2 regions of the Peribacillus sp. Hz7 genome follow, and region 2 is predicted to be linked to the other one. Evidence: riboswitches for the same ligand, from Rfam matches in the RefSeq annotation. Region 2 holds a riboswitch; the other holds the start of a gene.

Region 1 (3,503 bases), on a different contig from region 2:
CTACCGGCTCCGCTTTTAAGATGAACAGCTTTCACAAGCATTGTTAAATTCCGAAGAAGTCGAACGAACATAGTAGGTAGATTTCAGTTGGCTTTCCCAAGCGGTTAAGTGAATATCTAATAAGTCTTTCGCTTTAATCGTATTATGAACATATAAATTAAAGCTGATGGCTTGGTCTACATGGCGTTGACGAGCGGCGTTTTGTTTAATGCTTTCTTTTTGATCTAAATGGAAGCGCGTTTTTTTATAGTATTCATACGTATTTGGCGTTAAACCAGGCGCTGTCACTTTGAATTTAAAGTTCTTCTTTTCCTCATAAAATTCGATTTCGTATAATGGATCGATGCCGTCTGTTGAGTTCCCGATTTTTGCTGTGGACGAGTTCGGCGCAACAGCCATCAAATATCCATTACGAATTCCGTTTTGTTGAATGTTGTGTTTCAGTTCGTTCCATTTCTCATCATGGTAGTCGCGCAGTTCGAAATAGTGACCGGTCTGCCAGTCTGAACCTTCGAAATAGCGGTAGCTGCCTTTTTCTTTTGCTAGTTCGCATGATGCTTGAATCGTTAAGTAAGCGATTGTTTCGTATAAAGAATCAGCAAGCTGAATCGCTTCTTCAGATTCCCAGTAGATTTTTTTGACCGCGAGCAGGTGATGCCATCCGAATGTTCCAAGACCAATCGCGCGATAACGTTGATTAGAAATCTTTGCTTGTTTAACAGGTAAGGTATTGATATCAATCACATTATCAAGCATGCGTACTTGAATAGGAATTAAGCGTTCTAGAACTTTCGCTTCAACAGCACGTGGTAAATTAATAGAAGAAAGATTGCAAACGACGAAGTCTCCGCTTTTTCTTACGATAACAATGTCGCCATCTTCTGTTTCATATTCTTCTGTAATCGATGTCGGACTTAGGTTTTGGGCGATTTCGGTACATAGATTTGAGCAATAAATCATTCCTTTATGACGATTCGGATTTTTTCGATTCACCTCATCGCGATAGAACATATAAGGAGTTCCTTCTTCTAATTGTGAAATCATAATTCCTTTCATGACATCAATCGCTTGTACTTTTTCGTAAGCATAGCTTGGGAGTTTACCATGTTCGGCTGCTTCAACAGCGAGTGCGTAGTGCTTACGGAAGCTTCCGTTGCCCTTTTCCTCATCGTAAAAATCTTCAAGAGAGAAGCCGAGATTTTGCTTCACACTATGCGGATCGAATAAGTACCATTCTTTACGATCTCGAACTGCTTCCATAAATAAATCAGGAATACAAACCCCAGTAAAAATATCATGAGCTTTCAAACGGTCATCCCCGTTTTGTGTTTTTAAGTCTAGGAAACTCATAATGTCTTTATGCCAGGCATCTAAGTAAATAGCAATCGCACCTTTTCGTTGTCCAAGCTGGTCTACGCTAACCGCCGTTTGATTGAATAGGCGAATCCAAGGAGTAGTGCCAGAGCTGTTTCCAGAGAAGCCGCGAATATCTGATCCAAGAGAACGAATCTTTCCTACGTATAATCCAACGCCGCCGCCAAACTTGGATACTTTTGCGGCATCGTAGTTTGAAAGATAAATGCCATCAATGGAATCTTCTACAGCATCAATAAAACAGGAACTTAGTTGTCCGTGCGTTTTTCCTGCATTGGATAGTGTAGGTGTGGCAACCGTCATATAAAGATTAGACATCGCCCAGTAGGCTTCTTTAATTAGATCTAGACGTTTATCTTTCGGTTCATTACGCATAATTTCCATCGCGATAATCATAAAGCGTTCTTGCGGCAACTCATAGACAGCGTTTTTCTCAGGGCGAGCTAAGTAACGGTCATTTAGCAAGTAGATGCCAATATAAGAGAAAAGCTTATCCTTCTCGGGGTCAATAGATCGTCCTAATTCTTCCATTTCTGCTTTTGTATAAGATTCTAGTAATTCCGCTTTATAAACAGGGTAACGTTGCCCTTCTTGTACGCTTGATAGCTGTTTTATTAAATCGTAGAACGGGCCGTAAGAAGTGTCTGTATACCCGCGATTGATTTGCGCTTCTCGATACATAGAGTTTAATAATTCTGCAGCAGCAACGAATGTCCAGTCTGGAGCATCAATATCGACGTTCTCAAGTGCCATTTGGATAAGCTTCTTAGACGTTTGTGCAGCACCTACATCTGCTTGTCGATCCAACCATTTTTGAAAGCGTTGTTTGTATTTATCCATATGGAGTGTATGGTCGAAATCATTTGATAGGGAAGCCAACTGCAACATGCTTTGTTCTTTTGAATTTGTTAGAGTAGTCAAGGGAAGAAGCCTCCTTTTGTATTTTAGGTAAATAAAAAAATCCACCCGAGAATGAGTGGATTAAACGACTGAAATAAAAGACTAGTAAAGATAGCTTTTAGGCAATCGTTTCATCATCTCAATCCTCGAAGAATAAGAAACTAGAATGAAGTATAGGCAGGTCTCCTGACTTATGATCTCTCTACTTTGAGTCCTTCCCGTATTCCGATTAATACAGTGGCTTTCTCATTTCGTCACATTTACAGTTGCGAGGACAGTTCCGGATTCTCACCGGATTCCCTATTTAGCCATCTCTGGCACCTTTACTTTATATATCAATATATAGATGTTTTTGGTTTATTTTTGTCAATATCTAGTATTGATTGCAAGTATTATCATAATCTATCTTTTGCTAAATTTCAACTATTTATTTTTGAGCATGGAAAGGATAAATTATATTATTTAACCTATATAAAAAGTAGGAAAAAGGAATATTAGGAATTTAAAATGGCTAAAATTGTGATAGAATAGAGGGGACATATGGTATTCTTTCAAAGGAAGATTACCAATAAAATTTTACACAAAAGGAGAAATAACGTGGAAAAAGTACTTATTTTCGGACATAAAAATCCAGATACAGATACAATTTGTTCTAGTATCGCTTATGCTGATTTAAAAAAACAATTAGGTGTTGAAGCTGAACCAGTTCGTTTAGGTGAAGTAAATGGCGAAACACAATATGCATTAACACAATTTAATTTCGATGCGCCTCGCCTTGTTGAAAAAGTAGCTGGCGAAGCAGCTGGCGTTATTTTAGTTGACCATAACGAACGTCAACAAAGTGCAGATGATATCGATCAAGTACAAGTGTTAGAGGTTATTGATCATCACCGTATCGCTAACTTTGAAACAAGTGATCCGTTATATTATCGTGCTGAGCCTGTTGGATGTACAGCAACGATTTTAAATAAATTGTATAAAGAAAATGGAAAATCAGTTCCGAAAGAAATTGCTGGTTTAATGTTATCAGCTATTATTTCTGATACATTATTGTTTAAATCACCAACATGCACAGACCAAGATGTAGCAGCAGCAAAAGAATTAGCAGAGATTGCTGGTGTAGATGCTGAAGCATACGGTTTAGAAATGCTTAAGGCTGGTGCTGATTTAAGCGACAAAACAGTAGAGCAATTAATTTCTCTTGATGCAAAAGAATTCTCAATGGGAGA
Region 2 (3,503 bases):
ATCGACTACTTCTGTACTTTTAATTTGATTAATTAATTCCACCCATTCATGTTGTTTACGATTATCTAAAACCGTATCAAAGTTTTTCTTAACGATTTCAGCATTAAATGGCGAACCATCAGAAAATTGAACATCTTTTCTCAAATGGAATACATATTCTTTTCCATCTTTCGATATATCCCAGCTCTCTGCTAACCAAGGCTGAATTTCTCCACCTTCACCGTAATAAACAAGAGGTTCGTATACCATAGCCTGGGAAAAAAATTCATTTGGAAAATACGTGTGTGGATTTAAGTCACCGATATCTCCAGGCCAAGAAAAAGTAACAACTTTTGTTTTTTCTTTATCTGATGCATTTTCTTGATCTTTTGTTGTGTTGCTGCAACCAGCAACAAAGATTGTGAACATTACTAGTAGTCCAACAAATGAACGGAATAAATTAGACCTTTTTAAAAACATATTTTCTCACCTTCAATTACAAATTTTAATTATTCGATAAAATATAAACTACAAAAAAAGCATTCCCAACCAGAATTTATCAGGTCAGAAATGCCTATCGTTTAAGAACAAATTCGTCTTCATAGCACTCTAATACCTCCCCCATCTCCCGTAGGTTTAACAGCATTTCTAGAACGGGCAGGTCTTCTGACTTAGGTTCATCATCTCTATGCGCCTTCCCGGATATTATCCAGTGGCTCTTATACATAGGACTCCCCCTTACAGCGGCGGGACCGTGCCGGATTTTGCACCGGCTTCCCATTTAAGTATTCGCAATTAAACGAATACACCCATTCCAATACCATATGAAATTTTTCTTTATCTTCATAATGAAATATAAAGCTTATCTATCTTGAAAATGATTAAGTGAAAATCATTTGTAAACTATTATATTTTATTAGTTTCAACCTTAAGTAATTTTTGATAAATTCAGCCACTAACCCTATCTATAAACGAAATACAGTAAATAAGAAAGAAATTACACATGTTCTCTCAAAATGGAAATATTCACTTCATGGAAATGAAATCAAAAAAAGTTTACCTATCACAAATTATATTCGTTATTGCAAATTTTTGCTATATCAAATTATGATTCTGATGTTTTTCAGAATGAAACATTAACTATGATTTAGTTAATTCTATTGTGCTTCGATGCTCTTTAATAGAACCTTGAATAGTAAGATGAAGTTTTTTTATCAAATTCAAAATATCTTTGTACTTTTAGAAGAATAAAATCGCTTTGTTGAGTTTGAAATAAAGAATACATATTCTCTTTCTCTGGTAAAGGATATGTAATGAAGACTTGCATCTTCTCGCTGTTTAACAAGATTACGCACAAAATAACTAGTAAAAAACTTTTGATCACCCTAGATATTTTAGTCGTTTTTTTCAGAAGTAATGTCTAGACCGCCAAGCTATAGCACGGCAGGTAATAATAGTGTACAAAATAGAGTAGCGGAAATATTGGTGTTAAAGGAACAACTAGAAAAACTTGACACATATGTGAAGTGTGGTATAGTACTCCATAATCGAATACTATGTAATGCTGGTGCCAGATTGTTTAATCTGGCTTAAAAGGGAAACCGGTGAAAGTCCGGTACTGTCCCGCAACTGTAAATGGGAGCTACCTACAAAAAACCACTGTCGAAGGATGGGAAGGTGTAGTTTAGTGATGATCATAAGTCAGGAGACCTGCCAGTGATTTACAACATCGAAAAAACCTACGGAGGATAGGGAGATGTTAGAACGCTTGCATGACTTGTACAAATATGTACTTTTACATAGAATCGTTTTCACAGCTACTACCTTGTGTAGGAGCTGTTTTTTTATTGTATGGGGATGTGGAAAAATAGAGAGGAGAATCAATAATAGTGAAACAAAAAATTAAACAAGAGAAACTATACAAGTGTGCAAGTAGCAGGGGAAATAAGTGAGGAGCAGCCGTTGAATATAAAACCTATAAGTTTCAAAATGATCCAGCTCTATTTGCTATCGATGCTATTCTTTACAGCCAATTCCGTATTGACTGTAATTTTCCCTCTACAGGCAGAGCATTATGGCTTTAAGACCTCTGAAATTGGAATCATGATGGGGCTTTACATGTTTGTTTGTATGTTCTTACGCCCATTTGCTGGACAAATGATTGCTAAATACGGCGTTAAAAAAGTAATGTGGACATTACTCATTGTTCATGCACTAGCACTACTATTGTATGTTTGGTTAGAAGTGGATAGCTTGTACGCTGTTCGATCACTTCAAGGTGTAGTCACAGCCTTCTTCTCTATGTCGATGCAAATCGGGATTGCAGATATTTTACGAGATAAGGATCGTGGACAAGGGATGGCCATGTATTCACTTTCTACGGTGTTACCAGGATTGTACGGACCTGCACTAGCCCTGTATTTATGGGCGGATATGCAAGCCATTTATGTATTGGTCATCACTCTTGCACTGCTACCACTACTCCTACAATTTAGAACACCATTTGAAGAAACGAAAGCAGCGTCCAAGCCCGTTTCTCTTAAACTCGTAAAAGAAAGTTTTTTAAGCGCTCCAAATAAACAGAGCTTAATACAAGCATCAACTGTTATGCTCACTGGTGCATTCGTCTTTGGTGCGCTTAATACATTCTTACCGCTCTATTTAGTCACAGAAGAAATTGGAACCCCTGTTGCGTACTTGCTATTGCAATCGATGATCGTTGTCGCAAGTAGGTATCTCTTCAGGAAATATATTCCTTCTGATGGCAAGTGGCATACAAATTTTATACTTATCGTATTGAGTACTTCAATCATTGGCACATCCTTGTTATTGTTTGTTACTCAAGTGCCTTGGCTCTTATATGTTTCTGCTATTTTCAATGGATTAGTTTCTGCTATGTTATATCCAACATTGACCACTTATTTATCCTTTGCTATCCCAGAAAAATCGAAGTATGTATTACTCGGTGTTTTCCTCGCCTCTTATGATTTAGGTTTTGCACTAGGTGGCTTTATCATGGGATGGGTTATCCAGTGGTTCTCATATGAAGGACTCTTTATCGTATGCACAGTATTAATCGCTTTAATAATGCTTGTGCTCTTTATACAGAAACCGAAAGAATTATACAAACAGTTGTAACTTTGAAATAAAGTTTGATTAAAAATACTTCACAAACCCATATTTTGCGATAAATACAAAGAACCCATTTTAAACAAGTAGATCAAAATGGGTTCTACAGTTTTGACTGTTTACTTATCTTACAAATCAATTATAAAGGAGAAGTTGATATGAAACGCAATAAACGAAAAAAAGGACTAACCCTATTCTTTTTCATGATGCTAGCACTATCGATTTTTTTCGCTGGATGCTCAAATGATAACGAGAACAGCAAGGAAAAAGAAGAAGATAATATGCTCACAACTTCATGGCCACGCGACGTTGGAGAAATGAATCCGCACATTTACAATCCATCACAAATGTTCGCACAAACAATGGTGTATGAGCCCCTTATTAGCTACGGAGAA

What was found. A riboswitch is a leader RNA that binds a small molecule or an ion and turns the genes downstream of it on or off. The one in region 2 is predicted to bind cobalamin.
Region 1: another riboswitch for cobalamin. It lies ahead of ACE199_RS08880 (ribonucleoside-diphosphate reductase subunit alpha); the one in region 2 lies ahead of cntE (staphylopine family metallophore export MFS transporter CntE).

Annotation. Positions count from the first base shown of each region.
Region 1 is NZ_JBHHJV010000004.1:272,741-276,243, reverse strand. Features, by position in the region: gene ACE199_RS08880 (ribonucleoside-diphosphate reductase subunit alpha) at 16-2,262, opposite strand; cobalamin riboswitch at 2,434-2,614, opposite strand; gene ACE199_RS08875 (manganese-dependent inorganic pyrophosphatase) at 2,872-3,503, shown strand, end outside.
Region 2 is NZ_JBHHJV010000006.1:46,091-49,593, reverse strand. Features, by position in the region: gene nikA (nickel ABC transporter substrate-binding protein) at 1-459, opposite strand, end outside; cobalamin riboswitch at 619-807, opposite strand; cobalamin riboswitch at 1,530-1,711, shown strand; gene cntE (staphylopine family metallophore export MFS transporter CntE) at 1,942-3,117, shown strand; gene nikA (nickel ABC transporter substrate-binding protein) at 3,267-3,503, shown strand, end outside.